Regions from separate parts of the Streptomyces sp. NPDC033131 genome, predicted to be linked through region 2. Evidence: riboswitches for the same ligand, from Rfam matches in the RefSeq annotation. Region 2 holds a riboswitch; each other region holds the start of a gene.
What was found. A riboswitch is a leader RNA that binds a small molecule or an ion and turns the genes downstream of it on or off. The one in region 2 is predicted to bind cyclic di-AMP.
Positions count from the first base shown of each region.

Region 1: linked by a shared signal. The riboswitch ahead of ACZ5XS_RS31635 (transglycosylase family protein) and the one ahead of ACZ5XS_RS28465 (M23 family metallopeptidase) in region 2 are both predicted to bind cyclic di-AMP.
Region 3: linked by a shared signal. The riboswitch ahead of ACZ5XS_RS16545 (M23 family metallopeptidase) and the one ahead of ACZ5XS_RS28465 (M23 family metallopeptidase) in region 2 are both predicted to bind cyclic di-AMP.

Region 1 covers NZ_JBVIPA010000030.1:104,900-112,222, forward strand. The annotation lists gene ACZ5XS_RS31615 (Ppx/GppA phosphatase family protein) at 1-399, opposite strand, end outside; gene ACZ5XS_RS31620 (DUF501 domain-containing protein) at 396-977, opposite strand; gene ACZ5XS_RS31625 (FtsB family cell division protein) at 1,000-1,476, opposite strand; gene eno (phosphopyruvate hydratase) at 1,625-2,908, opposite strand; gene ACZ5XS_RS31635 (transglycosylase family protein) at 3,300-3,995, opposite strand; cyclic di-AMP (ydaO/yuaA leader) riboswitch at 3,999-4,175, opposite strand; gene ACZ5XS_RS31640 (LysM peptidoglycan-binding domain-containing protein) at 4,358-5,371, opposite strand; gene ACZ5XS_RS31645 (cytochrome P450 family protein) at 5,540-6,811, opposite strand; gene ACZ5XS_RS31650 (nucleoside triphosphate pyrophosphohydrolase) at 7,060-7,323, opposite strand, start outside.
Region 2 covers NZ_JBVIPA010000025.1:116,279-123,601, reverse strand. The annotation lists gene ACZ5XS_RS28480 (bifunctional acetate--CoA ligase family protein/GNAT family N-acetyltransferase) at 1-2,683, opposite strand, end outside; gene ACZ5XS_RS28475 (HPr family phosphocarrier protein) at 2,861-3,142, shown strand; gene ACZ5XS_RS28470 (GntR family transcriptional regulator) at 3,269-3,964, opposite strand; gene ACZ5XS_RS28465 (M23 family metallopeptidase) at 4,199-4,984, opposite strand; cyclic di-AMP (ydaO/yuaA leader) riboswitch at 4,998-5,164, opposite strand; gene ACZ5XS_RS28460 (M16 family metallopeptidase) at 5,380-6,768, opposite strand; gene ACZ5XS_RS28455 (M16 family metallopeptidase) at 6,765-7,323, opposite strand, start outside.
Region 3 covers NZ_JBVIPA010000011.1:80,885-88,207, forward strand. The annotation lists gene ACZ5XS_RS16530 (TetR/AcrR family transcriptional regulator) at 1-177, shown strand, start outside; gene ACZ5XS_RS16535 (SGNH/GDSL hydrolase family protein) at 343-1,128, opposite strand; gene ACZ5XS_RS16540 (DUF6250 domain-containing protein) at 1,274-1,990, opposite strand; gene ACZ5XS_RS16545 (M23 family metallopeptidase) at 2,264-3,277, opposite strand; cyclic di-AMP (ydaO/yuaA leader) riboswitch at 3,280-3,439, opposite strand; gene ACZ5XS_RS16550 (alpha-galactosidase) at 3,747-5,819, opposite strand; gene ACZ5XS_RS16555 (tyrosine-protein phosphatase) at 6,001-6,798, shown strand; gene ACZ5XS_RS16560 (DUF6126 family protein) at 6,803-6,925, opposite strand; gene ACZ5XS_RS16565 (helix-turn-helix domain-containing protein) at 6,922-7,323, opposite strand, start outside.

The DNA of each region.
Region 1 (7,323 bases), on a different contig from region 2:
TTCCCTGGTGGCGCCGGTGAAGGAGAACTCCGCCTCCTGGTCGCCGGTGATGACCTCCGGCTCGACACCGAGGATGTCCAGCACCCCGCGCACGAACTCCTCCCGGTTCTCCGCGTCCCGGGAGGCGGAGGTCGCGACGAAACGCAGCCGCTCCGCACCGTGCTCCTTGATGATCGCCGCGTACTCGCGGCAGGCGGCGAAGGTCCGCTCCAGGGCCTCGGGGGCGAGCCGGCCGGTACGGTCGACGCCCTGGCCGAGGCGGACGATCGTCATACGGCGGTCCAGGTCGACCAGGGTGCCGGTCGCGCCCGCGCCGGAGGCGTCATCGGACTCAGTGGCGTCGGCGACGAGGAGCCGGATGGAGTTCGTGCCGCAGTCGACGGCGGCGACCCGGGTCACTTGGCCTCCTCCTGAACCTGAGCGTCCTGAACGTCACGAGCGTCCTGGCCGCCCTGGCCGCCCTGGATGGACGTCACGCACGTCCCCTTGCGCCACCACTCCGGCAGCATCTCCAGCGCCTCGTCGCCCAGCGGGTTGACCCCGGGGCCGGCTGCCAGGGAGTGGGCGACCAGGACGTGCAGGCACTTCACGCGGTCCGGCATGCCGCCCGCGCTCGGGAAGCCCTTCAGCTCCTCGATCTCGTCACGGCGCCGGACGTAGTCCTCGTGCGCGGCACGGTAGGCGGCGGCGAGTTCCTTGTCGGTCTCCAGCCGCTCGGTCATCTCCTTCATCACGCCGTTCGCCTCCAGGGTGCCGATGGCGGAGTTCGCCTTCGGGCACGTCAGGTAGTACAGCGTCGGGAAGGGGGTGCCGTCGGGGAGACGGGGGGCCGTCTCGACCACGTCCGGCTGGCCGCACGGACAGCGGTGCGCGATCGCGCGCAGACCGCGCGGCGGACGCCCGAGCTGCTGTTTGAAGGCCTCGACGTCCGCGTCGGTGGGCTCGGTGCGCGGGGTGGTCGGCGGGGGCGTTTGCATGCCTGTCTTTCCATCGGTCGGTTCACTGGTCGGAGGCGTCGGACTTGTCGACGCCGTCCCAGACGTTCGCGTACCAGGGGCGGTCGGCCGCGCCGAGGTCGGCGCGCGACTGCCGGGCCGCGTTCGGGTCGATGACGATGTAACCAGTCTCGCCCGGCATGACGTAGTGCAGCCGCTGCCGGATCTGCTGCTCCGCGTACGCGTCGTCCTGCCAGCGCGCCTTGAGGTCGCGCAGCTGCTCGACCCGCTGCCGCGCCTGCTCCTGCTGGCGCCGCACGTCGGCGATCTCGGCGCGCTGGGAGACGTACTGCCTTATGGGATAGGCGAGCGCCACGATCAGCGTGCACAGCACCATGGCGAGCAGCGCGGCCCGGCCGGTGAGCCGGGAGCGGCGGGCCTGCCGTTTGGTCTGGGAGCGGTAGACACGGGCCGCGGTCTGCTCACCGAGCAGCTTGATCCTGGTCGCGGTGGAGAAACGGTCCCGGTCCTTCACGGCCATGTCCCCCGCCTCCCGTCTCACACGTACGTACGTCCCCGGACACGGTACGGGACCGGGTACGGGGACGTACGTACGACTGGCTGGGCCTTGACCCCGCTTGGGTCAGGCCTTGCCGTGCTCAGCAGGTGCGGAGCGCTGTGGCCACTGGTCAGGCGGTACGAAACCGCGGGAACGCGCTGCGGCCGGCGTACACCGCGGCGTCGTCGAGGATCTCCTCGATGCGCAGCAGCTGGTTGTACTTGGCGACACGCTCGGAGCGGGCCGGGGCGCCGGTCTTGATCTGACCGCAGTTGGTGGCGACGGCGAGGTCGGCGATGGTGACGTCCTCGGTCTCGCCGGAGCGGTGGGACATCATGCACTTGAAGCCGCTGCGCTGGGCCAGCTCGACGGCGTCCAGGGTCTCGGTCAGCGAACCGATCTGGTTGACCTTGACGAGCAGGGCGTTGGCGGCGCCCTCGTCGATGCCGCGGGCCAGGCGCTCCGGGTTGGTGACGAACAGGTCGTCGCCGACGATCTGCACCTTGTCGCCGAGCTTGTCCGTGAGGACCTTCCAGCCGGCCCAGTCGTCCTCGAACAGCGGGTCCTCGATGGAGACGAGCGGGTAGGCCGCGACGAGCTCCTCGTAGTACTCCGTCATCTCGGCGGCGGAACGGTCCTTGCCCTCGAAGGAGTAGACGCCGTCCTTGTAGAACTCGGAGGCGGCGACGTCCAGGGCCAGGGCGATCTGCTCGCCGGGGGTGTAACCGGCTTCCTTGACGGCCTCGAGGATGAGGTCGAGGGCCTCGCGGTTGGAGCCGAGGTTCGGGGCGAAGCCGCCCTCGTCGCCGAGGCCGGTGGACAGGCCCTTGGCCTTCAGCACCTTCTTGAGGGTGTGGTAGACCTCGGTGCCCCAGCGCAGCGACTCGGAGAAGGACTCCGCGCCGATCGGGGCGATCATGAACTCCTGGATGTCCACGTTGGAGTCGGCGTGCGAGCCGCCGTTCAGGATGTTCATCATCGGAACGGGCAGCAGGTGCGCGTTCGGACCGCCCAGGTAGCGGAAGAGGGGGAGGTCGCTGGCCTCGGAGGCGGCGTGGGCGACGGCGAGGGAGACGCCGAGGATGGCGTTGGCGCCGAGCGAGCCCTTGTTGTCGGTGGCGTCCAGGTCGAACATCGCCTGGTCGATCAGGCGCTGCTCGGTGGCGTCGTAGCCGACGAGCTCCGGGCCGATCTGCTCGATGACGGCGAGGACGGCCTTCTCGACACCCTTGCCGTGGTAGCGGTTCGGGTCACCGTCGCGGAGCTCGATGGCCTCGAAGGCACCCGTGGAGGCGCCGGACGGAACGGCGGCACGACCCGTGCTGCCGTCGTCGAGGCCGACCTCGACCTCGACCGTGGGGTTGCCTCGGGAGTCCAGGATTTCCCGGGCTACGACGACGTCGATGGACGGCACGAGCATCTCCTTCTTCAATGTGACGCGGGCTGGCAGGACCGCGGTGGGCACTGCGAGACGAGCCTAACCGGCTCCGGGCGATCGGCCAGCCCGTCGACCACCCGATGGACAGAACCGAGAGTAAATTGTTTCCGAACGGAACAAAGAGTCCGGTGCAACGTGTGCGGAAACCCGCACGAAACCCCGCATGAAACCCCGCATGAGATCCGCACCGGCACCCATGGACCCGCACGGACCCCGCCTGAACCCCGCATGAAAGAGCCCCGCCCCGGTGCGTACGGGGGAAGACGCACCGGAGCGGGGAGCCCGTGGGGACGGGGGTGGCCCTCACGTGCCTCCACTGTGGAGGCCACGCCTGGGAGGGCCCTGTGGTTCGACTACGAGCCGCGTGTCACTTCAGGTGCAGCTGCTGGCCCGGGTAGATGAGGTTGGCGTCCTCGACGATGTCCTTGTTCAGCTCGAACAGCTTCGCCCAGCCGCCCTTGACGTCGTTCTCCTCGGCGATCGAGCTGAGGGTGTCGCCCTTGGCGACCTTGTACTCGCCGTCACCCTTCTTGACCTTCTTGCCGGTCGGGGTGGTGACGGTCTTCTTCGCGGCCGGACGGTCCGCGGAACGGGACGCCTGCTGCTCCGAGGAACGGGTCGAGGTCTCCGAGGAGTCGCTGCTCGAGCCGCTGGAGCTGTTCGACGTGGTGTCGGTGCTGCCGTTGTAGGCGGAGCTCGACAGGTTCACGCCGCAGTGCGGCCAGGCGCCCTTGCCCTGGGAGGCGAGGACCTTCTCGGCGACGGCGATCTGCTGGGACTTGGAGGCCTGGTTGGCCTGCGCGGCGTACTGCGTGCCGCCGTACGCGGCCCAGGTGGAGGCGGAGAACTGCAGACCGCCGTAGTAGCCGTTGCCGGTGTTGATGGACCAGTTGCCGCCGGACTCGCACTGGGCGACGGTGTCCCACTCGGAGGCCGTGGCGGCGGAGGCGCTGCCGGCCGCCATCAGCGGGGCGGCGACGGCGGCGCCGGTGACACCGGCGATGGCGATGGCACGAGTGGCCTTGGACGGGCGGCGGTGCTTGCCCTTGCTGGAAAACAGCATGGTGGATCCCCTCACCGACGCCTGCGAGGTGAGCTGTCGGGTTCGGGCCGGTTGAGTTGCCCGGCCGTGCTGCGCACTGTTCGTGCGCGGCACGGCTTCACCCCAAGCCGGACCCAGCTCAACTGCTGGTCCCGGCACTTACCTTGGGTCCCCCGCTCCTGCCTACGGCGCTTGACGCGACGACTGTTCCCGTACGGCCGCTGGCAGGATTCGGCGTTGCGGCAGCCGGGGCTCGTGTTGGCGAGCGGTCACGACGGTAGACACGCGATCCGCGGAATTTCAAAGACGATCAAGGCTTCTGAGAGTCATCCCACACTTTCGCCAAAACGGACATTCAGCGCGAAGTGTGACGTGAACTCCCGTTAGTTTTCGCCCGATTCGACACCGAGAGAGAGGGTCTGACCGGGCACGATGACGCTCGGGTCGACGCCGATCGCCTGCTTGTTCTCGGCGTAGAGCTCACGCCACCCGCCCTGGAGACCAAGGGAGTCGGCGATGGACGCGAGGGTGTCTCCGACGCGGACGGTGTACGAGTCGGCGCGAACGGCGTGACGGCCCGTCGAGGTGCCGCTGCCGGCCTCGTCGGCGCCGCTGTCGGCGGCGGCCTCGTCGGCACTGCCGCCGCGGTGCCGGCCGGCACTGAGGGAGCCGGTGTCCACGAGGGCCGAAGAGCCGCCCTCCTGCCAGGACTTGTCCGAGTCGTCCAGCTTCGTCTCGCCCGTGGAGGAGCTGTCGGAACCCTGTGAGTTCTGCGCGTCGCCGGGACCCGAGCCCGCATCGGACGACGAGTCGGATCTGTCTGTTTTGCCGGTCTTGCCGGAACCGTCCGACCGGGCGCCGGAGCTGGACGGGGTGGGCGACGCCGACACGTCCGAGGGCGCGCCCGCCGACGAGTCCGCCGAAGATTCGGACGAGTCCGACAAGCCGGGCGAGTCGGGTGATTCGCTACTGTCCGACGTCGCGCCGTCCGCCACGCCCGTGTCGACGTCGGCCGCCGCGGAGTCCTTGCTGAGCCCGTTGAGCAGTCCGCAGGTGGACCAGTAGCCGACGCCCTTGTCCGCGAGAATCTTCTCGGCGACCGCTATCTGCTGGTTGCGGCTGGCCTGGTCGGCACGCGAGGCGAAGTCGAGACCGCCGTACCGCTCCCAGTCCTCCTGGGCGATGTGGAGCCCGCCGAAGTACCCGTCGCCGTCGTTCTCGCTCCAGGACCCACCCGTCTCGCAGTTCGCCACCTGGTCCCACGTGGTGCCGGTCGCCGCGCTCGCACCGGTGGCGCCGAGAAGCGGGATCGCGATGGCGGAGCCCGTCACTCCGGCCGCCACGAGAATGGCCGGAGCCTGGCGGGGGCGACGATGACGGCCGTTCCCGGAGAGCATGCGGAAACCTTTCACGAGACAACGGTGATCAACGCGGCGGGTGAGGCTCGGTGCCGCATTGATCCGTGAACGTATAGGCAGTCGAACACTTGTCACAAGTTAATGCCGCGTAGATCACGTGAAAGTCACAGAGTTGAGGGCGCGTCACCTTTACGCAGGTGAGAGGAGTCAGGCACGCGGCGTGAACGTGACGGGCAACGTCCTCAGCCCGCGCATGATGAGACCGCCCCGCCACCGCAAATCAGCCGGTTCCACCTCGAGTTGCAAGTCCGGAAGACGCGTCAGGAGCGTCGCGAGGGCGGTCTGGCCCTCCAGGCGGGCGAGGGGCGCGCCCAGGCAGTAGTGGATGCCGTGGCCGTATCCGAGGTGCTGGTTGTCACGGCGGGACAGGTCGAGGGTGTCCGGATCGGCGAACCGCTCCGGATCCCGGTCCGCGGCGGCGAGTACGACGAGAACGGGGTCGCCGGCCGTGATGTCCTGCCCACCGACCTTGAGCGGCTGGGTCGCGAACCGCCACGTGGCGAGCTCGACGGGGCCGTCGTAGCGGAGCAGTTCCTCCACCCCGGTCTCCAGCAGACCCCGTTCACCGGCGGCGAGGGACTTCTGGAGCCGGTCTCGCTGCTCGGGGTGGGTGAGGAGGGCGTACGTGCCGTTGCCTATGAGGTTGACAGTGGTCTCGAACCCGGCGAACAGAAGGATGAAGGCCATGGCCGCGGCCTCGTTCTCCGAAAGGTGCTCGCCGTGGTCGGAGGCGCGGATGAGGCCGGAGATGAGGTCCTCGCCGGGGGCTGCGGTCTCCGGGAGCGCCTCCCGCTTGCGGTGGATGAGCTCGGCGAGATAGCCCCGCATCTTCTTCACCGACCGCGCCACACCGCCCCTAGGCCCTCCGCCGTGACGGATCATCATTCCCGCCCAGTCCCGGAAGTCGTCCTGGTCCTCGCGGGGGACGCCGAGCAGGTCGCAGATCGCGTAGATGGGCAGGGGGAAGGCGAACTCGTGGATGAGGTCGGCGCTGCCCTTCTCGGCGAACTGGTCGATGAGGTGGTCGGTGAGTTCCTGAACCCGGTCGGCGAACTCGGCGACGCGTCTGGGGGTGAACGCCTTGGAGACGAGCCGACGGAGCCTCGTGTGGTCCGGCGGGTCGATGTTGAGCAGATGGGTCATCAGCTCGGCCTTGCGCTCACCGGGGATGCCGGTCTTGCCCTTGGCGTGGGCGGGCTCGTCGTGATGCGCCGGATTCTTCGACAGACGCGGGTCGGCGAGGGCCTGCTTGGCGTCCACGTACCGGGTGACCAGCCAGGCCTCCACGCCGCTGGGGAGTCTGGTTCTGTGCACGGGGGCGTTCTCACGCAGCCATGCGTAGGCGGGGTAGGGATCCGTCGCGAACTCCCAGGTGAAGAGTTCCGGGGCAGAGTCCGAGGGGGCGGGCTGGTCGGTCACTCCTTGACGGTATCCGGAGAGACGGCGGGGGGACGCCGGAGAGACGGCGGGGGACGCCGGGGGGAGGGTTGGGCTTGGGGGCCGGGCAGCGCTTCGGGAGGCCGGTGGGGTGGGCGGAGGGGCCTTGTGCGTTTGTTCCTTGCCTTCCTCTGCTTCCTGGGCTGCCGTGGCTGCCCCGGCCGCCCCGGCCGCCTGCTTTCGCGGCAGCAGCCCCGTGGGCCGGTACGAATCCCGAGGAGGCGTCGGGGCTAGTCGCCGAGCCCTTCAGCAGCCCGAACCGCGTCCCGGTACGCCCGTGCGGCGACGCGCAGTGCCGCCTCCGGGTCCACGCCCTCCGCCTCCGCCCGCACCGCCAGGGCGAGCAGGTCGTAGCCGATGCCCTCGGTCGGGGGCAGCGGGACTTCCAGACCGGCCGTGCGCACTCTCGACGCCAGCTTCGCCGCAAGGGCGAGGCCGGGCTGGCCGAGGGGGACACCGTCCGTCACCGACTCCCGCTGCTTCTCTATCGCCTT
Region 2 (7,323 bases):
GCAGCAGTTCCTCCAGGGCAGGGGTGTCGACGGGGGCCGAGCCCCGCCAGCCGAAGAGGAGTGGCGCCGTCCGGATAGACCTGACCAACGAGGTCGCCTCCCGGTCGGTGACCGGAACCAGCCGGTGCGCGATGTCCCCGAGCAGCTGCGAGGCTGCTCCGGCGAGCCCGAACGACAGTACGGCGCCCGCCGCCGGGTCGATGACGGCCCTGACAACGGTGTCGACTCCGCGGGGCGCCATCCCCTGCACCACCGGCCGCAGCTCCTCCGGCTTCCCGAACGACTCGGTCAACTCGGCGTAGGCCCGGCGCAGTTGCTCCTCGTCCGCGAGATCCAGACGTACGCCGCCCAGGTCGGCGCGGTGTCGCAGGTGCGGGGCGGTGGCCTTGAGGGCGACCGGGTAGCCGAGGGTGCGGGCGGCGGCGACGGCGTCGTCGGGGGTGGGTGCCGGCAGTGCACGGTGGACGCGCAGGCCGTACTTCCCGAGCAGCTCGCAGGTCTCCTCGGTACCGAGGGTGAGCCCCTGCCCGCGCGCAAGGAGCCCTCCGATCAGTTCGGCGGCCCCCTTCTCGTCGATGTCCTCGAACTCGGGCACCTTGCCGGGCTCGGCGGCGTCCCGCCGCCACTGGGCGTACTTGACGGCTTCACCGAGGGCCCGGACGGCGCGTTCGGCCGCGGGGTAGGCGGGAATGAGGCGGGAGCAGCTCTCGGGAGCTGGCGTGTCGTCCGCCGCCTTCGTGGCCAGTCGGTCCAATGCGCGGAAGGGGTGGTCACGGCCGACGGCGGCGGTCGCCGGCGAGCTCGCCCGGGGTGCGGTGCTCGCCGCGGCCGACAACGCCTCCGCCAGCCCTCCGAGCTCCACGTGCACCACCATGACCGGCTTCCCGGGCACCCGCTCGGCCGCCGATCTCAGCGCCTCCGCCAACGCGGCGTCGCCGGGATACCCCTCCCCCACCGCCGGTATCGCGGTGACCACGACGGCGTCGCACGCGTCGTCCGCCAACGCCCTGGACAACGCCCCGTGGAAGTCCTCCGGCGACGCCGCCGTCGTCAGGTCCAGCGGCGGCAACGGCCTGAGTCCCTCGGCAAGGCACGCGTCGTACGTCAGCAGCCCCAGCGACTCGGAGTTCCCGAGGATCGCCACCCGCGCTCCCGCGGGCAGCGGCTGGCGCGCGAGCAGCAGCCCCACGTCGACCAGCTCGGTGATCGTGTCGACCCGGATCACCCCGGCCTGCCGCAGCAGCGCGGACACCGTGGCGTGCGGCAACCGCGTCGCCCGTACCGTATGCCCCTGCGGGGCCGCTCCGCCGTGCCGGGCGCCCTGCACCACGACCAGCGGCTTCGCGGCCGCCGTACGCCGTGCGAGGCGCGTGAACTTGCGCGGGTTGCCGATGGACTCCAGGTACATCAACGCCACGTCGGTGTCGGGGTCGTCGTACCAGTACTGAAGGACGTCGTTGCCGGAGACGTCCGCCCGGTTGCCGGACGACACGAACGTCGACACGCCGGTGACCCCGGTGACCCCGCCCCCGCGCCGGTGCAGTCGGGACAGCAGGGCGATGCCGATCGCGCCGGACTGGGAGAACAGCCCGATCCGGCCCGGCCGGGGCATCCGGGGAGCCAGCGAGGCGTTCAGTCGTACGTCCGCCGACGTGTTGATGATGCCGAAGGCGTTCGGTCCGATGATCCGCATGCCGTACGCGCGCGCGTGCCGGACGAGTTCACGCTGCCGCTCGCGCCCCTCGGGCCCGCTCTCGGCGTACCCGGCCGAGAGCACGACCAGCCCCTGCACACCGTGCGTGCCGCACTCCTCGACGACTTCTGGGACGTGCTCCGCGGGAACGGCGACGACCACGAGGTCGACCGGCCCGTCGATATCCCGAACCGACCGGTGGGCGGGCACCCCTGCGAGTTCCTTCTGCCCTTCGGGCAGTGCCTTGTTCACGGCGTGCAGCCGGCCGGTGAACCCGGCGTCCCTGAGGTTGTCGAGGACGCTGCGGCCCACGCCGCCGGGCGTACGGCCGACGCCGACCACGGCGACGGACCCGGGCATGAGCAGCCGCTGCACGGACCGCCCCTCGGCGCGCTGTTCGCGCGCGTACTGCACGGCGAGCGAGCGGTCCGTCGGCTCCAGGTCGAACTCCAGGCGGACGACGCCGTCCTCGAAGCTGCGCTTCTGGGTGTATCCGGCGTCCCGGAACACCTTGATCATCTTGGTGTTGGCGGGCAGCACCTCGGCGGCGAAGCGGCGGATGCCCCGCTCGCGTGCGACGGCCCCGATGTGTTCGAGGAGGGCGGAGGCGACTCCGCGCCCCTGGTGCGCGTCCTGGACCAGGAAGGCGACCTCGGCCTCGTCGGCCGGGGCCGAGGCGGGCATGCCCCCGGCGCCGATGCGGTCGTAGCGTACGGTGGCGATGAACTCGCCGCCGATGGTGGCCGCGAGTCCCACCCGGTCCACAAAGTCGTGGTGCGTGAAGCGGTGGACGTCCTTGGCGGACAGACGAGGGTAGGGCGCGAAGAAGCGGTAGTACTTCGACTCGTCCGACACCTGCTCGTAGAAGCTGACGAGGCGATCGGCATCATCGACGGTGATGGGCCGGATGCGCGCGGTCCCGCCGTCGCGCAGCACCACGTCGGCTTCCCAGTGGGCGGGGTACTCGTGCCGGTCCGACGAGGTCTGCATGGGCCCCAGAGTACGGCTCGCGTACGACAACGGCGCGAGGCAGTCTGTGGAGGACGTCAGCCGGACCGAGGCCGCGGTCCGACGACACACCGGGGCGGGACGAAGGACCGCTCCGGGCATGCTTCACGATGTGGGAAACTGGTCTAGACAACCTGATACACCGAAGGGCAGCATCACATGGCTGAGCGCCGCGTCAACGTCGGCTGGGCCGAGGGTCTCCACGCCCGCCCCGCTTCCATCTTCGTCCGGGCCGCCACGGCCGCAGGTATCCCGGTGACGATCTCCAAGGCCGACGGCAACCCCGTCAACGCGGCCTCCATGCTGGCCGTCCTCGGTCTGGGCGCCCAGGGCGGCGAGGAGATCGTCCTCGCCTCCGACGCCGAGGGCGCGGACGTGGCCCTCGACCGTCTGGCGAAGCTGGTCTCCGAGGGGCTCGAGGAGCTTCCCGAGACCGTCTGAGCATCCGATTAAAGGGTACGGCGAAGGGCTCGTCCGAATTATCGGGCGAGCCCTTCGCATTTCCCGTTGACGGGCAGCAGAAATAATCCCCCGCGAATTATCTGCTCTTTGTATACGGTGCTCGTGTTAATGCCGCAGGCCCGTCATGTTTACGGGATGTTGCGAGTTCCTCACACGGTCCGGCCGCTCTGCGCCGCCGGCGAATCGCAGCCGGTGCGCCGTCGTCGCGCGCTCCGTGTGCAGCGCCGTGAGCGCCCGCGCACGTTCGCTGTCGCCGCGCGCCACCGCGTCCACGATCGCGCCGTGCTCCGCCCACGACTCGACGGGGTTGGCCGGCGCCTCCACCGCGTACATCCAGGCGATCTTGTGACGCAGCTGGGTCAGCATCGAGGTCATCGCGGCGCTGCCGGAAGCCTGTGCGAGCGTCTCGTGGAACCAGCTCCCGAGAGAGCGCAGATCCTCGCTGTTGCCCCGCCTGGCCCGCTCCTGGCCCAGCCGCACCAGCCCGCGCAGCACCTTGAGATGGGCCTCGGTGCGCCGCTGGGCGGCCCGCGAGGCGCCGAGCGGCTCCAGGAGCATGCGCATCTCCAGCAGGTCGGCACCCTCCTGCTCGGTGGGTTCCGCGACGCACGCGCCCGCGTGCCGCCGGGTCACCACGAAGCCCTCCGCCTCCAGCGTGCGCAGGGCCTCCCGTACGGGGACGCGCGAGACGCCGTAGCGGCGCGCGAGCAGTTCCTCGGTGAGCCGGCTGCCGCGCTCGTAGACACCCGCGACGATGTCGTCCCGGATCGCCGTGCATACCGAGTGCGCCGGAATACGCATGACCGACCTCCGCTTTAATCCCCGTGAAACGTCGACGATTGACGTGTGTTCAGCGACTCTATTGCAATCAGCGGGAATTTCCGATGGCGGGCCGGAATCCATGGATATTTTTTGGACAGACGGGCGTCCGATACACCGAAAGCCCCGGCTCGGTGAACCGGGGCTTCGGGACGCGGAGCCGTGGTCGTCAGACGATCACGGGCGCGGGCGTCGGACGATCACGCCGTGCGGGCGTCAGACGTTCACACCGTGCGAGCGGAGGTAGGCGACGGGGTCCATGTCCGAGCCGTACTCCGGGGTCGTGCGGGCCTCGAAGTGCAGGTGCGGCCCGGTGACGTTGCCGGTGGCGCCCGAGAGGCCTATCTGCTGGCCCGGGGTGACCGACTGACCGACGGAGACGGCGAGGGACGACAGGTGACCGTACTGGGTGTAGGTGCCGTCGTTCATCTTGATCACGACGTTGTTGCCGTACGACCCGCCCCAGCCCGCCTCGACGACCGTGCCGGAGCCGACCGCGTGGACGGAGGTGCCGCTCGCGGCATGGAAGTCGACGCCGGTGTGGCTGCCGGAGGACCAGACGCCACCGCCGGCCTTGTAGCCGGTCGAGATGTACGAGCCGGAGATCGGGGAGACGTAGGAGTTGAGGCGCTTGCGCTCGGCCTCGCGGGCGGCACGCTCCTCGACCTCGCGCGCCTGCTTGGCCTCGGCGAGGGCCTGCTTGGCAGCGGCGGCCGCCTTCGTGCGCGCGGCCTCCTCGGCCTGCCGCTGCGCCTCCGCCTCTTCGGCGGCCTGCTTCTGGGCGGCCGCCTGGGCGTCGATCTGGTCGGCGACCGAGTCGCCGATGGTGATGACGGGGGTGAGACCGGTCTTCTCTACGGCCGGTTCGGCGGCGAGCGCGGGGGCGGCCAGGGTGCCGATGACGCCGGTGGTGGCGAGGGCCGCGACGCCGGCGGCACGGGCGGTGGTGCGCTTCATCCGACTGGGACGCCGGTGCTTCCCGGTGGCGCAGGTGAACGCCATGTGGTGGCTGGTCCTTTCCTTCCTTCTCGCCTACCGGGTTAGCTGACGGGTTCGGAGCAGGAAGGTCTCCTACGGACCCCCTCGCGATACGCGCGGGCGTCCGATTCACCCCAGGGACTTATGGTTTGGGTCCCCGGCTCCCCTGGCTCGCGCCATGCGGGGACTCGGCGATGACTGTCCGGTGCCGCGGCTGCGGCGCACTGCCTGACGAACAGCCCGCATGACGCTAAACGCGGCAACTTTCAATCCCCAAACGGATCACGGCTTTTGTAGCGCATGCCACAGGGCAGACAGGCAACCTCTCCCTCAATTCGGACATGCGGGGACCCTGGCGACTCTTCAGTCACCAGGGCCCCTGGCCGCGCGCGTGCGCCGCCTCCACTGCGCGCGGGCGGCTACTCCGCGGACACGACGGTGACCTCGCCGATGCCGAGGGCCTGCACGGGCTCCTTGATCTGCGCCGCGTCCCCGACGAGGACGGTCACCAGCCGGTCGACCGGGAAGGCGCTCACGGCCGCCGCGGTGGCCTCGACGGTGCCCGTCGCGGCGAGCTGCTGGTACAGCGTCGCCTGGAAGTCGTCCGGCAGGTGCTGCTCGACCTGGTCGGCCAGCGTGCTCGCCACCGCCGCCGCCGTCTCGTACTTCAGCGGGGCCACCCCGACGAGGTTCTGCACGGCGACGTCGCGCTCGGCGTCGGTGAGCCCCTCGGCGGCGAGGGTGCGCAGCACCGTCCACAGGTCCTCGAGGGCGGGTCCGGTGTTCGGAGTGTCGACGGAGCCGCTGATGGCGAGCATCGCGGCACCCGTACCGTCCGGAGCGGAGCGCATGACCTGCCCGAACGCCCGCACACCGTAGGTGTAGCCCTTCTCCTCGCGCAGGACGCGGTCCAGGCGGGAGGTGAGGGTGCCGCCCAGGCAGTACGTGCCGAGCACCTGGGCGGGCCACACGCGGTCGTGCCGGTCGGGTCCGATACGGCCGATGAGCAGCTGCGTCTGGACGGCGCCGGGGCGGTCCACGATGACGACCCGGCCGGCGTCGTCGGCGGTCACCGGCGGCACGGGGCGGGGCTCGGCTGAGGAGCCGGTCCAGGAGCCGAGGGTGTCACCGAGCAGCGCGTCGAGGTCGATTCCGGTGAGGTCGCCGACGACCACGACGGTGGCGGTGGCGGGGCGGACGTGCTTCTCGTAGAAGCCGCGCACGGCCGCGGAGTCGATGTTCTCGACGGTCTCCTCGGTGCCCTGGCGCGGGCGCGACATGCGCGAGGTCGCCGGGAAGAGCTCCTTGGAGAGCTCCTTGGCGGCCCGCCGGGACGGGTTGGCCAGCTCGTGCGGGATCTCGTCGAGGCGGTTGCGCACCAGCCGCTCGACCTCGCTGTCCGCGAACGCGGGCGCCCTGAGGGCGTCGGAGAGCAGGCCCAGCGCCTTCTCCAGACGCGAGACCGGGACTTCGAGGGAGAGCCGTACGCCGGGATGGTCGGCGTGCGCGTCGAGGGTTGCGCCGCAGCGCTCCAGCTCGGCGGCGAAGTCCTCGGCGGAGTGCTTGTCGGTGCCCTCCGAGAAGGCCCGCGCCATGATCGTGGCGACGCCGTCCAGGCCGGCCGGTTCGGCGTCCAGGGGCGCGTCCAGGATCACCTCGACGGCGACGACCTGCTGGCCGGGGCGGTGGCAGCGCAGCACCGTCAGGCCGTTGTCGAGCGTCCCGCGCCGGGGCTCCGGGAAGGCCCAGGGCTTGGCGTCGCCCGCCTGGGGCTGGGGGTGGAATTCCATCGTGGCGAGCTCGGTCACCGGGCCGCCTCCTCGTTCTCGTCCTGGTCGGCGGGGGCTTCGGTGGCGATCGGCTCGTAGACGAGCACGGCGCGGTTGTCGGGGCGCAGGCGTGCCTTGGCGGTCTCCTGGACCTCTTCCGCCGTCACGTCCAGCACGCGCTGTACGGCGGTCAGGGCGAGCTGCGGGTCGCCGAACAGGACGGCGTAGCGGCACAGTTCGTCGGCGCGGCCCGCGACGGTGCCGAGCCGGTCCAGCCACTCGCGCTCCAACTGGGCCTGGGCGCGCTCCATCTCCTCGGCCGTGGGGCCCTCCTCGGCGAACCGGGCGAGCTCCTCGTCGATGGCGGCCTCGATGACCGGCACCTCGACGTCACCGGAGGTCTTCACGTCCAGCCAGCCCAGGGAGGGCGCCCCGGCCAGCCGCAGCAGGCCGAAGCCGGCCGCCACCGCGGTGCGGTCACGTCGTACGAGCCGGTTGTAGATGCGCGACGACTCGCCTCCGCCGAGGACGGTGAGCGCCAGGTCGGCCGCGTCGCACGCGCGTGTGCCGTCCTCCGGGAGCCGGTAGGCGGCC
Region 3 (7,323 bases), on a different contig from region 2:
GAGTTCCACTGCCCCGACCCGGGCGGCACGGCCCTGCGCCTCACGGCCCTGCTGGACGGGCTCGCCGTACAGCTCACGTCGTACTCGGGCGCGGTCTCGCGGTCACGGGCGCAGGAGTGGGTGGACGAGGCGCTGGCCCGGGAACTGGGGCTGGCCCGGGAGGCGTTGACGATGTAGGGCACCGACGCCCCCGCCCGCGTGGGCCACCACGCCCCGGCGCGCCGCGGCCGCATGAGCCGAGCGCCCGGCCGCGCCCCCGCACGCCGGCCGCACCGGTCACCCTCAAGCCCTCAAGCCCTCAAGCCCTCAAGCCCTCACGCACAGGCTCACGCCCTCACGCCCTCACGCCACCGAAGCGATCCGCGTCTTGATGTCGTCCGGCGACAGTCGGCCCTTGGCGATCACGTGGTCGCCGGAGGACTCCCCGCGCAGCCGGCGGCCGATCCACGGCACCAGGTACTCGCGCGCCCAGTGCACGTTGTCCCGCCGGACCTCGAGCGTGCCGCGCGGCGGCAGCGGCGGCCAGGGCTGGTCCGGGTCGGCCGGGATCTCCAGGCCGAGGACCTGCCCCGCGCGCAGCGCCACGCGCGTGTGCCCGTCCGCCGACAGGTGGAGCCGGTCACCGTCCCAGGCCCGCCGGTCCTGAATGGTCTTCAGGGACCACAGGTCGAGCACCGGACAGCCGTGGCGGTCGGCGATGGCCCGCACATGTCCGTTGTAGGTCGCGATCTTGCCGCGCAGATGCTTGAGGACGGGCACGCCACGGGTGTCGAACCCGGTCGTCACCATCACCGTGCCCGCGACGGCGGTGAGCTGGACCACCGCCCGCTCGAAACGCTCGGCGACCTCGTCGGGGTCGGTGCCGGGCCGCAGGATGTCGTTGCCGCCGGCACAGAAGGAGACCAGGTCCGGGGCCACTTCGAGGGCCTGCGGAAGCTGGTCCTCCACCACCTGGTCGAGCAGTTTCCCGCGGACCGCGAGGTTCGCGTACCTGAAGTCGCCCTCGGGCCGCCGGTCCGCGAGCAGGACCGCGAACCGGTCGGCCCAGCCGACGAACGACCCGTCGGGGCCGGGGTCGCCGACGCCCTCGGTGAAGCTGTCCCCCACCGCCACGTACGACCCGATCACTGATCTGTTGTCACTCTTCGAATCGTCTGCCACGTCGGCCCATGATTCCCCTTGGGATGTGAGCTACGCGACCGTAGGAATGGGTTGACGGGCGGTGAGATAAGCCACTCTTCAAGGATTGGTCAAAGCAGGAATAGCCCTGCTCTCACCGCTGTTGCGTGGGCAACCGCCATACCCGGAACCCGCTGATCCGGAAATGGCTCCAGGTGGTCCGGAAGGCGAAGTGCCCGCTCGTGTAGGGCTCCGGATCGCTGTAGTCGAAGACGAGCCGCCCGTTGTTCCACCACCTCACGCGCGAACCGTCGGAGACGATCCGGACCCGGTTCGGCTCGTTGGGCACGAGCAGCGGCTCGGAGTAGTCGAACACGAGCGGCCGGACGCCCGCCTCTCCGACGTAGCGGCGCAGCCTGGTCGTGGTGTTGGTGTTGGCTCCGTAGCCGGCGTAGTACGTCTTGAGGAAGTCGTACTCCGCGAGCGCCCCGCCCCGCCGGACGGCGAAGAGGTCGTCGGGGGAACGGACGTCGACGGCGTTCCAGAAGTTGTTGAGGTCGGAGACCCGGTCGTTGACCCCGCCCGCCGACACCGGCGTGGCGGTGTACTCCAGGACGTACGGCCCTTCGAGCCGCTTCGTGAACCAGACCGTCGCGCCGGCGGGCACGTCGACCTCCAGGATCCCGCGGGCGGCGGTGACGGTGCCGCCCTTCTCGAGTTCCACCGCCCACTGGCCGAGCCCGCGGCGGAAGTCGTCGTGGGCGATCAGCCGGCGTTGACGAGGCGTGGCGCTCGCGTCGGTCGCGGGGGCGAGGGCCGCCAGGGCGGCGCCCGCGGTGAGAGCTCCGAAGGCTCTTCGCGTGGTCGTCACGGGAGGCTGCTCCTTCCGGGAGGGTGATCGAGGACTTCGGCACAGACGGAGAAAGCGCTTGCACCGCTGCGGAGTTCACTGTGTCCTCTCACTCCCCTCACTGTCGACGCTCCGGGCACCCCTGCCACAAGACCGCAACGAAGTGATCATGAGCAAGGAAGGCAAGGAAGGGCGGACACGCCGAAGGCCGGACACACCGAAGGCCGGACCCGGGGATCGGGGTCCGGCCTTCGGTGGCGTGCGGGGCACCCTCAGGGCGCCGGAAGAAGAGCGTCAGCCGACGGCGACACCCTTCGAGCGGAGGTAGGCGACCGGGTCCACGTCCGAGCCGTAGTCCGGCGTGGTGCGGATCTCGAAGTGCAGGTGCGGGCCGGTCACGTTGCCGGTCGCGCCGGAGAGGCCGAGCTGCTGGCCGGCGGTCACCGACTGGCCGCTGGAGACGGAGAGCGAGGACAGGTGGGCGTACTGGGCGTAGTAGCCGTCGGCGAGCCTGACGACGACCTGGTTGCCGTACGCGCCGCCCCAGCCCGCGGAGACGACGGTGCCCGCGCCGACCGCCTTCAAAGAGGTGCCGGTCGGGACGACGAAGTCGACGCCGGTGTGGTAGCCGCTGGACCACATGCTGCCCGCCGTGCGGTAGGCGGTGCCGACGCCGGCACCGCTCACCGGGGTGCTGAAGCCGCTGGGGGCGGCGGCGGTGTCGGCGCTCTGGGCGGCCGACTCGGTCTTCGCCGAGGAGGAAGAGGACTTCGACGACGCGGTCGAATCCGACGAATCGGACGACGAAGCCGAAGTCGACGACTTCGAGGACTTCGAGGACTTCGAGGACTTCGACGAAGAGGACGAAGAGCCCGAGGGATCCGTCGACTTGGGCGTGCTCGTCGTGGCCTTCTTGCCGATCGCGAGCTTCAGACCGGGGTGGATCAGCGACGGATCGTCGCCGACGGCCTCACGGTTGTCGGCGTAGAGCTTCTTCCAGCCACCGCTGACATCCTGCTCGTCCGCGATCTTCGCGAGATAGTCACCGGTCTGCACGGAGTACGTCTTCGTGCCCGCGGTCTGCGCAGAGGCCTTCTTTTCGGCCGCCGCCTTTTCGGCCACCTTTGTCACGGTGGCCGGAACGGACGACTCAACGGCCTTTTCCGAGACGGACTGCGCAGTGGCGGCGTGTGCGCCGGTGGCCCCGAGAAGCGGGAGGGCAAGTGCGGCGCCGCCCGTTCCGGCGGCGGCGATGGAGCGAGTGAAGCGCTGGGACTTCGGTCGGCGGTGCTTACCCTTCGCGGGCATGGCGAATTCCTCTCCGGCGCCTGCGAGGTGAGCTGTCGGGTGCGGACTGGAGATGCCCGGCCGTACCGAAGTACGACTTAACCCCTAGCCGTTCCGGAGACCGGAACAGGCGGTTCTACCTGTGGGTCCCCCGCTCCTGCCGTGTACGGGTGATTGTGTGCGGGCTCCGGGCGGCGGCAGGATTGGGCGTCCGTCCGGATCGGAGGTGAACGTAAGCGACCAAGACGCAAAGGGACAAGTAAGTGGTTGCGTTTGAATGCGTTTCTGTTGGTCACCCGAGAGAATTCCCCGTCACACTGAGTGCAATGGGGACTGGCCTTTTGACCAAACACCCTTGTGAACCATGTTGATTACGTGAACATGACGGGCGACGCACGGTCACGAATATGACGCTCCTCACGTGCGGCCTCCCCAGGCGCCTTAATTCCAGATGGAGTTGGAATGAAGGCGCCAATTCGGGCAGAAAGCCCTAGATGCGACGGAGGCGGAGAACCATCGCATCGAGGTCACCGCGCAGCCCTGTCCGCAGTCCGTGATGCAGCAGTACGGCTCCTCGGTGAACTTCGCCCGTTTCGCGGCATTCATACGATGCCGACGGGTCGAGGCCTCGCAGGCGCAGCGCCGGTACGGGCTCGCCGTGGCGCTGGGCCTGGAGCCAGGCCAGGACGACGGCCTCGTCGCCCAGCACGTACTGCACCGCACTCAGCCCGCCCTCCGGGGGCCGCAGCCGGTGGAGGTCGCCGCGCTGCACGAGCGGGCGGATCTCCTTGTAGAGATCCACCCAGTCACGGGCCTCGGCGAGCTCCTCCTCGGTCCACTCGGCGAGGTCTCCGCCGACACCGAGCACCCCGGCCATGGCACTCACGAAGCGGAAACGCAACGAGCTGACCCGGCCGTTGAGCTGGGTGTTGGGGCTGTCGGTGACCCAGGCGGCCATGACCCGGGCGGGGTGGATCTGGCTGAAGCCGTGCTGGATGGCGAGCCGGTCGAGCGGGTCGGTGTTGTCCGAGGTCCACACCTGGTCCGTACGGCTCATCACACCGAGGTCGATGCGGCCGCCGCCGCCCGAGCAGGACTCGAAGGCGACGCCCGGGTGGGCGGCCCGCAGCCGGTCCAACAGGCGGTACAGCGCGTGCACGTGGTCGACCCACAGGCGCTGCGGATCGGGCTCGCCGGGCCAGCCCGCGTCGGTGAAGCAGCGGTTGAAGTCCCACTTCACGTAGTCGATCGGGGCACTGGAGAGGAGCTCGTGGAGCTGCCCCCAGAGGTATTCCTGGACGTCCTCGCGCGCGAGGTTCAGGACGAGTTGATTGCGCAGTTCCGTCCGCTTTCGTCCCGGCTGGTACTGCACCCAGTCCGGGTGGGCCCGGTACAGCTCGCTGTCCGGGTTGACCATCTCCGGCTCGACCCAGATGCCGAACTGCATACCGAGGGCGTGGACGTAGTCGCCGAGCGGCTTGAGACCGCCGGGGAAGCGGTCGGGGTTGGGCTGCCAGTCGCCGAGCCCGGCGCGGTCGCTGGTGCGGGCCCCGAACCAGCCGTCGTCGACGACGAACAGCTCGACGCCCATCGCCGCGGCCCGCCGCGCCAGCACTCCCTGCTGCTCCTCGGAGATGTCGAACTCCGTGGCCTCCCAGGAGTTGAACAGCACCGGCCGGTCCTGGTCCGCGTCCGGGATCACATACGCGCGCTGGTAGGCGTGCCAGGCGCGGCTCGCCCCGCCGAAGCCGCCGTCGCTGAACAGGCCGGCGAAGACGGGCGTCGTGAAGGACTCCCCCGCCGCCAGCCGCAGCAGGCCGGAGTCGTCGTATCCGGCCCCGCCGGTGATCTGCACACGCGCGTCCGGGAGTTGGGCCACGGCGATCCGCCAGGACCCGGACCAGCCGAGGGCGCAGCCGTAGACCTCGCCGCGCTCCTCGGTCGCGTCGGTGTCGAGCGCCACCCAGGGCAGGTGCTGGTGTCCGGTGTGGCCACGGCGGCTGCCGATGACCTTCTCACCGTAGGTCAGGGGGGAGCGTACGAGCCGGGACTCCGCGGCCCAGCGGCCGTGCAGCTGGGACAGGCGCCAGCCGTCGCGGTCGGGCAGGGTCCACACTGCGGAGTCGGCGCGCAGGAGCTCCCGGGCCGGCCCGTCGTTGTCCAGGGTCACCCAGCGCTCGACGACGTCGTGGCGCATCCGGTAATGCAGCGTGATCGCCAGCCCGCCGTCGCGGAACCGCAGCCGCAGCTCGTCCTCCTCGGCACGCTCGTACGCCTCGAAGGACCACTCGGTGCCGCGCCCCTCCTCCGTGCGCACCGACAGGGCGGGCCGGACGAAGCGGGGGCCGCCCTCGACGGGGTACTCCTCGCGGCCGTCGAGCGGGGACTCGAAGGGCCAGTAGTCCGGCAGTGGACGTACGGCGAGCGCCTCGGCGTCGGCGAGGGCGATCCGTGGTCCCCAGTGCAGGTGCAGGAGCTCGTCGTCGGCCGTGAGGTGGACGGCGTAACTGCTGGTCGGCCCGGACAGGAGCCATGTGCGGCCGTTCTCGGCGATCTCCAGCATGCAGTCCCTCACAGATTCGAACAGGCCCGAACAGGTGCGCTCAAGCAGCAACATCATCAAGGTCCGTGCGCCCTCGGTGCAACGCCTGTGGACAACTCATTGCCTCAGGAACCCATGTCGTATCGTCGAGTGGGTGCCCGTCGCCGAGCCGCGTCGGCGGGACGGAGTGGGAGGAGCTTTCGTGACGCAGCAGGTCCCGTCGACAGAACCGCAGCTGGCAGCAGTGCGCAACTTCCGGGACGTGGGCGGGCTGCCGACGGTGGACGGACGGCGCGTCAGGCACGGCGTGCTGTTCCGCAGCGGTCACCTCGCGCACGCGACCGAGGAGGACTCCGCGTTCCTTGCATCCCTGGGGCTGCACACGATCTTCGACTTCCGCAATGCCGCGGACCAGAAGTTCGAGGGTCCCGACGTCGAGCTGCCGGGCGTGCGCAATGTGAACCTTCCGCTGAGCGACCCGGCGGACGGCGCGGAGTTCTGGAAGATGGTTCGCGACGGCGACCTCGACCAGCTGCGCGAGCTGCTCTCCGACGACAGGGGCGCGCAGCGGATGATCGCGTCGTACCGGATGCTCATCAAGGAGCGCACGGGCGAGCACTCCCGGGTGCTGCGTTCGCTCGCCGAGGACGGCGTCCCGGTGCTGATGCACTGCGCTGCGGGCAAGGACCGCGCCGGGCTGTCGATAGCGGTGACGCTGCTCGCCCTGGGTGTGGAGCGGGAGGCGATCGTCGCCGACTACCTGAAGTCGAACGCCAGGCACCGCCGCTACAAGGTGCGCCGCAGCAGCAGCGCCGCCTCGGCCTACTCCCCCGAGGTCATGGAACTGCTCAGCCCTCTGTTCGACGCGCGTGCCGAGTATCTGGCGACGGCCTTCGACACCATCGAGGAGACCTGGGGCGGCGTCGAGCCATACCTGGAGCAGGGGCTCGGGGTCACGCCCGAGATCCGGGAGCGGCTGCGGGAGCGGCTGCTCGACTGACCGCTCACTGCTTGGCCCCCAGGGCGAACAGCAGGTAGATGAAGGCCGCGAACAGGTGCCCCACCGCCAGGTAGATGATCAGGCGCACCCACAGGGCGCGGGGGAACTTCTCCTCCATGTTGCTCATGGCATGTCTCCGATGACGGGGCCCAGGCACAGCGCGGCCGTGGGGCTCTGCAGCAGGGTGTGGACGAACAGGAGCTCCACGCCGCCGCGGTCCTCGGCGACGATGCGGTGCGGTGTCAGCGAGTCGAAGTGCGCGCTGTCGCCCGCCGCGAGCAGGTGCGTGGTGTCACCGAGGCGCAGCCGCAGCCGCCCCTCGAGCACGTACAGCCACTCCTCGCCGGGGTGCACGCGCACGATGTCGCCCTGGGAGCCGTAGGGCACGCGGACCCGCAGGGCCTGCATGCCACGGCCGGGTGCGCCGGCCGGCCAGTAGGTCCAGCCGCCCGCCGCGGTCGGCTCCATGTCGGCGGCGCGCACGACGGCGTCCCGGTCGGCGACCGTCTCGCCGAGCAGTTCCGA